2 regions of the Clostridium sp. SGI.024 genome follow, and region 2 is predicted to be linked to the other one. Evidence: a T-box and tRNA genes for the amino acid it is inferred to sense, from the RefSeq annotation. Region 2 holds a T-box; the other holds one or more tRNA genes.
What was found. The T-box of region 2 lies ahead of pheS (phenylalanine--tRNA ligase subunit alpha). A T-box ahead of a tRNA ligase gene usually reads a tRNA of that ligase, here a tRNA-Phe.
Positions count from the first base shown of each region.

Region 1: it has a tRNA-Phe gene. The T-box ahead of pheS (phenylalanine--tRNA ligase subunit alpha) is inferred to sense a tRNA for this amino acid. The anticodon was not compared.

Region 1 covers NZ_JBNPON010000083.1:15-3,933, forward strand. Annotated here, with positions in the region: gene ACQRD5_RS15505 (uracil-DNA glycosylase) at 1-668, shown strand, start outside; gene ACQRD5_RS15510 (hypothetical protein) at 684-899, opposite strand; tRNA gene ACQRD5_RS15515 (tRNA-Phe) at 1,307-1,382, opposite strand; gene ACQRD5_RS15520 (hypothetical protein) at 1,509-1,943, shown strand; gene ACQRD5_RS15525 (CPBP family intramembrane glutamic endopeptidase) at 1,959-2,903, opposite strand; gene ACQRD5_RS15530 (competence/damage-inducible protein A) at 3,132-3,919, opposite strand, start outside.
Region 2 covers NZ_JBNPON010000004.1:98,838-102,756, reverse strand. Annotated here, with positions in the region: gene ACQRD5_RS02570 (TrkH family potassium uptake protein) at 1-275, shown strand, start outside; gene ACQRD5_RS02565 (potassium channel family protein) at 289-957, shown strand; gene ACQRD5_RS02560 (TrmH family RNA methyltransferase) at 970-1,752, shown strand; T-box leader at 1,820-2,034, shown strand; gene pheS (phenylalanine--tRNA ligase subunit alpha) at 2,105-3,124, shown strand; gene pheT (phenylalanine--tRNA ligase subunit beta) at 3,145-3,919, shown strand, end outside.

The DNA.
Region 1 (3,919 bases), on a different contig from region 2:
TACTAGATAATGACTGGCAAGCTTTGTTGGAAGGAGAGTTTCAAAAGGAGTACTATCAAAACCTTAGAAAATTTTTAATATCTGAATATAGAAATAGAACTGTTTATCCTAATATGAATAATATTTTTAACGCACTTAAACTTACACCTTATAAAGATGTTAAAGTTGTTATTCTTGGGCAAGATCCATATCATGGACCTAATCAAGCTCACGGTTTAGCTTTTTCTGTAAATAAAGGTGTTAAGGTTCCACCTTCGCTAATTAATATTTATAAAGAACTTAATAATGATTTAGGTTGTTACATACCAAACAATGGTTATTTAGAAAATTGGGCAAGGCAAGGTGTATTGCTTCTTAATACAGTGCTAACAGTTAGAGCACATGAAGCAAATTCTCATAGAAATATGGGATGGGAACAGTTTACTGACAAAATAATATCTCTACTTAATGATAAAGAAGATCCTGTTGTGTTTATCTTATGGGGAAACCCTTCTATATCAAAAGGAAAACTTATAACAAATAAAAAGCATCTTATACTAACATCAGCTCATCCAAGTCCACTATCTGCTTTTAGAGGTTTTTTTGGTAGTCATCCTTTTTCTAAAACAAACGATTTTCTAAAATCAGTTAATAAGTCTCCAATAAATTGGCAAATAGAAAATATTTAATCTATAAAAAGGCACTCACTTTTGAGTACCTTTTTTATAAATGTTTAATTTTTTATATAATAAACGTAAAAGTGAAAAACTTATTGCAATAGCGGTGCATGCAGAAAATGATAGTATTATATTATCAATAAATATTCCTATTAATATTCCTATTCCAGTTCCCAAAATTATACTCTTTGCTAAATGATCATAATCTTCTTCTGATAAAAATAATTTTTCCAACAATAACACCCCTCTTATTAATAAAATATAATTCTATTATAATTCATACTTCTTAAGTAATTCTTAAATAATGATTAAAATATAATTAATTATAACACCATTATAAATGATTATTTTTAACTTGTAAAGAGTTTTTGTATACTATTTAATCTTTTTGAGTATAATTTTAAATATCTAAAATTACCTTATAACAATTATTATATAAATTAATTTCATATTGAATAAAATTTAATTAAATAAAAAAGTATATAGATCCTATATTCTTTAAAACCTCACAGGTTCCAAGTCCCCAAAATATAATATCTATATACTCATGCACTTAAGGAAAGGAATTTATTAAAAATTATTTACATGATAATATTTTTATAAATTCATAAAAAATAAAAAAGCTAACTAAATTAATAGTTAGCTTTAACTGGTGGCTCGACCAGGAATCGAACCAGGGACACGAGGATTTTCAGTCCTCTGCTCTACCGACTGAGCTATCGAGCCTTAACGATATTTATTTTATTAAATTTTTAATTATATGTCAACATTTTATTCTATATTTATGAAAATTTAGTTATTTTTATTACGCATATAAAATATACTAAACTATAATATTATTTGGAGTGTATTATGAAATATATAATATTTATTTTACTAACTTTAATTATAATCTTTATTTACTTTTATTATAATAAAAAGTTAGAATTAATGAAGAAACAATTGTTCCTTACTAGAAATCAATATTCTATAGTAAGAAACAAATATGTTGATCATAAAAAATATGCTGAAAATTTATCTATTCAATTCTCCATCCCTAAATATAAAGGTGGTACATTGAAAACTAATTCATTTTTATATCTATCTCCAATCATATCTTCAAACATATTACTACGCTTAGATAATGATACTGAAGTTGGAATTTTAGATTGTGCAGAACTTAATAATGAAACGTGGTTTTATATAAGTATACCAAATAAAAATAATATAAATAGTAGAGGCTGGGTAAATTCCAATGATATTTCTATATTTTTTAGTTCTTCCTCTTCTATATATAAAGCAAAATAAAGGGCTAGGAAAAAGCTAAACTCCTAGCCCATATATATTAAGAGTCATAAAAATTATATATATTATAACAATTAATATAAATGGAATATTTAGGATATTTTCTTTACTATCCTCTACAGTTATTACTGTACTTCCTTCTATTACTTTTCTTTTTGCTTTAAGCTTCTCTAATGCATAAATTATTAAAAATACAAATACGGAAAAAATAATAGCGATGACTCCATAAGTTATAAGAAGTAAAAGTTTTTCTTTTGACCCTATGTTATTAAGACTAAACTCAGTAGTTTCAACTGAAATAGGTAAGCTTTCTGTAATTATTTTAGATATTTTAGCAAGTGTTACAGAAGTCCCGTTAATTATGAAGTGCATTATCATTGATGAATAAATGCTATTTGTAATTCTAACTACTAAAGCAAATATAAATCCTAGAACTGTAGCATATAAGAATTGCTGGCCATCTAAGTGAAATATTCCAAAAAATAACCCTGTAATTGCTGCTGCCACATACTTGTTTTTATTTTCATAACCCGAAAGAACGATTCCTCTTACTGTTATTTCTTCTGTTATAGATGGTAATAAAGCTACTAATCCTAACAACAATATGTAAGGAGTTGATATTATTTCATAGATGAATGAACCTACTTCATTGTTGAAGAAAAATGTAGATATTAATGAAAGAAAGGTCATAACAGGTTGAACCATAAATGCCAATAAAATTATTAATAATATATCTTGCCAATGTAACTTATTTAACTTTAATGTCTCTTTAATTGATGATTTACTAACTAATAAGTATATTATTGCTGGTATTAAAAATAAAATTAAGTGATTAAACAATAAAATTAATCTTATATCACTTACACCTAAAGCAATATAAATTGGCCTTAAAGCATATGGTCCCAATATTTCTATAATAAGTATACTTAAAAAATAAATATTTGCTTTTAAAACTTTTTTCATATTTCCTCCTTTTATACACGTTTATTATCTATTAGTAAATAATATATAATATTTAAATAAAATTTATTATATATCATTCCTTTATATTTAATGTATAATATTTTTACTTTTTGTAAATAATTATAAATGAAGCGAGAAAGTTTCCACAGTTAATCGCCTCTCCCCCATTTTATTTATATACGGAATAATCCCCTAATTGTTTTTAGAGACATATGGGGATTATTTATTTTAATTTTCTCTAATTAATTCTTTCCTTAATATATTTAATGCATTCATAGTTGCTTTTCGTCTTACAGCTTCCCTATCTCCAGTAAAGTTAAATTTTTCTACTATGATTTTTCCTTTAATAAATATTCCTATATACACTAATCCTACAGGTTTTTCATCAGTTCCACCATCAGGGCCTGCTAAACCAGTAGTAGATATTGCAATATCTGTATTAGCTACTCTTGCCATCCCTTCAGCCATTTCCTTAGCAGTTTCTTTACTTACTGCACCAAATTTATTTAGTGTTTCTTCACTAACACCTAGCCTCTTTATTTTAGCTTCGTTAGAATAAGTAACTGCTCCTTCTTTAAAAACCTTTGATATTCCTGGATAAGATATTAAAGTAGCGGCAATCATTCCTCCTGTGCAAGATTCTGCAGTCGCTATACTAAAGCTTTTTTCACATAAAAGCTCTGCAACAACTGTATCTAATGATTTTTCTCCTTCTCCATATATATATTCTTTAAGTATACACTTTATTTCATCACACTTTGAATTAATTAATAAATCACATTTTTCTTCGCTTTCTCCCTTAGCAGTGACTCTTAATGTAACTTCGTATTCCTTAGCATATGGAGCAACTGTAGGATTAGTACTTCCTTGTATTATATCATTAATCTTTTTTGCCATTAAGCTTTCACCAACACCAAATATTCTCAAAGTTTTTGACTTTATAATTTCTCCTGTCAAATTAGAAAGATATTTAACTACATGATTTTTAAACATTAATTTCATTTCTTTTGGTGGCC
Region 2 (3,919 bases):
TTGGATTATCTTTAGTAATTGGTGTTACAATGATATTATCATACACAGAAGTTGGTGCAAGCTTTATTGATTTACTTTATGAAGCATCATCAGCATTGGGAACAGTTGGCTTAACCCTAGGTCTTACTCCAAAGTTAAGTTCATTAGGAAAAATATTTATAATGATAATGATGTATCTAGGTAGAGTAGGTCCTCTTACTGTAATGTTAGCGTTAACCAGAAAACGTAAAAAGTCAGGCTATAAATATCCAGAAGGGAAAATTTTAATTGGTTAGGGAGTTGAAAAGTTTGTCAAATAAACAATTTGTAATAATAGGACTTGGTAGATTTGGAGCTTCAATTGCTAAGACATTATATTCTTTAGGAAATGATGTATTGGCTATAGATAAAGATGAAGATATAGTTCAAGAAATAGCAGATAGTGTAACACATGCAGTTCAATTAGATGCAACTGATGAAAATGCATTAAGATCATTAGGAATAAGAAATTTTGATGTAGCGGTTGTAACTATAGGGGATAATATCCAGTCTAGCATTATGGCTACATTATTAGTTAAAGAACTTGGTGTAAAATATATAATTGCTAAAGGTCACAGTGATTTACATGCAAAAGTATTGTATAAAATAGGTGCTGACAGAGTTGTACTTCCAGAAAAAGATATGGGAATTAGAGTAGCTCATAATTTAGTTTCAGCTAATATATTGGATTATATAGAACTTTCTGACGATTATAGTGTTATGGAAATTCAAGTGTTAGATGAATGGGCAGGAAAAACATTAAATGAATTAAAACTTAGAAGAAAATATGGTATAAATGTTATGGCTATAAAAAGAGGTGATGAAGTTAATTTATCACCAGCAGCTGATGATATAATAGAAGCAAATGATATAATAGTAGCTATAGGATCAGCTGAAGATTTAAGCAAATTAGAAGGTATGATAGTTAAATCAAAGTAATGAGGTGCTATTTTGATATATATAGAAAGTAAGGATAATAACTTATTTAAGTATATTAAAAAACTTAAAGAAAGAAAATTTAGGAATAAAGAAGGTTTATTTATCTTAGAAGGTCTTAGGCTAATAGATGAAGCTATAAAGGCAAAGATGGAAATAGAGTATATTATTATTTCAAAAGAGTATGAGGAACGATTTGAAGAATTCTTACTAAAAAATAATGACTTAGGTGGGAAAATTAGTTTTTTATCTAATAATTTATTTATGCAAATTGCATCTACAGAAAACCCTCAAGGGATTATAGCGATTGTTAAGAAAAAAAATAATAAAAATACTTTAGATGGAGATTTTTATTTAATTTGTGATAAGGTTCAAGATCCAGGTAATTTAGGAACAATAATAAGAACTGCTCATGCAGCAGGTGTAAATGGAATAATATTAACAAAGGGAACAGTAGATATTTATAATGATAAAACCATAAGATCTACTATGGGATCAATTTTTTATATTCCAATATTTTATGATGATGAGAATTATAGAATTATAAGATTATTAAAAGAAGATGGATTTAATTTAGTTGCTACATCTTTAGCTGAATCTAAAAATTTCTTTGAAGAAGATCTTAGAGGAAAAACTATATTAGCTGTAGGAAATGAAGGAAATGGTATAAGTGATGAACTTTTTGAGTTAGCAGATAAAAAAGTTAAAATACCTATGCCAGGAGGAGCAGAATCTTTAAATGTATCTATTGCTACTTCAATAATATTATTTGAAAAAGTAAGACAAAATTTGATTTAGTAAGAAATAGAAAGTTACTATTGAAATTAATTAATTTTATTTGTATAATAAATTGTAAATTGAATATGTAAAGACTGTGAATGAGAAAGTAAATATAAAGGACTTTTCAGGGAGAAATAGCCATAGACTGAAAGCTGTTTTATAGAAATTTATATTGAAGTTCCCTCAGGAGTCCTAGAAGTGAAATAATAGTAGTTTCTAGCGGGTTTTCCGTTATTCGAATTAAGTTGGGTTAAGTTTTCTTAACCAATTAGGGTGGTAACGCGACACTTCGTCCCTTTTATGGGACGGAGTTTTTTTGTTATTTATGAAATAATATTTTCTAATTTTATATTATAAGGGAGGAAAAAACATGCAAGAAAAGTTAATATCTATTAAAGAAAGTGCATTTAATGAATTAACAAATGCAGATAGTAGCTCAAAATTAGAAGAAATAAGAGTAAAGTATTTAGGTAAAAAGGGAGAGCTAACTACTATACTAAGAAGTATGGGAGGTTTATCTAAGGAAGAGAGACCAGTAGTAGGAAAGCTTGTTAATGAAGTTAAGAAAGAAGTAGAAGATAAGATAGAAGAAAAGCTTAATATAATTAAGGAAAAAGAAAAAAATGATAAATTGGCTTCTGAAGTTATAGATATATCTATGCCAGGAAAGAAAAACATGATTGGTAAGAGACATCCTCTTGATTTAACTTTAGAAAGTATGAAGGATATATTTATATCTATGGGATTCACAGTAGAAGAAGGTCCAGAAGTAGAATTAGATTATTATAATTTTGAGGCCTTAAATATACCTAAGAATCACCCAGCAAGAAGTGAACAAGATACATTTTATATAAATGACAATTTAGTTTTAAGAACTCAAACTTCACCAGTTCAAATAAGAGTTATGGAAAATCAAGCACCTCCAATAAAGATGATAGGACCTGGTAAAGTTTATAGATCAGATGCAGTTGATGCAACTCACTCACCAATTTTCTATCAAATGGAAGGGTTAGTAATTGATAAGGGAGTAACTTTTGCTGATCTTAAAGGTACCTTAGAACTTTTTGCTAAAAAAATGTTTGGAGATAAGGTTAAAACTAAATTTAGACCACATCACTTCCCATTTACAGAACCTTCAGCAGAAATGGATGCAACTTGTTTCGTTTGTGAAGGTAAGGGATGTAGAGTATGTAAGGGAAGCGGTTGGATAGAGCTATTAGGATGTGGAATGGTTCACCCACAAGTACTTAGAAACTGTGGAATAGATCCTGAGGTATATAGTGGATTTGCCTTCGGATTTGGTGTTGATAGAATGGTTATGCTTAAGTATGGCATTGATGACATCAGATTATTATATGAAAGTGATATGAGATTCTTAAATCAATTTTAATTAACAGGAGGTAAAAAAATATGAAAGTCCCATTTAATTGGCTTAAAGATTACGTTGATGTAAATATAGATGCAAAAGAACTTGGAGATAGATTAACTTTATCAGGCTCAGCACTAGAAGAGGTAATAACTCAAGGTGATGAAATTAAAAATATTGTTACAGGTAAAATAGTAGAAATTACACAACATCCAGATGCTGATAAATTAAAGGTTTGTCAAGTGGATATTGGAACAGAAACTATTCAAATAGTTACAGCAGCTACTAATATGAAGGAGCAAGATATAGTACCCGTTGCCCTTCATAAATCAATATTAGCTGATGGAACAGAAATAAAAAAAGGAAAACTTAGAGGTGTAGTATCTAATGGTATGTTTTGTTCAGAAGAAGAACTTGGTATAGCTGGTGATGAACCAGTTCATGGTCTTATGATATTACCGGCTGATGCTCCATTAGGTATGGATATTAAAGAATATTTAAATCTTAATAAATCAATATTAGATTTTGATATTACTTCAAATAGACCAGACTGCTTAAGTATGGTTGGTATGGCAAGAGAAACAGCTGCAACATTAGGAACATCTTATAAAATGCCAAACTTAAATTATGAAGTTAAGACTAGTGAAAATATTAATGATAAAATCAAAGTAGAAGTTAGAGATTCGCTATGCAGAAGATATATGGCTAGAGGTGTTAAAAATGTTAAAATTATGCCTTCACCAGGTTGGATGCAAGAAAGACTGTTAGAAGCAGGAGTTAGACCTATAAATAATATAGTTGATATTACTAACTTTGTTA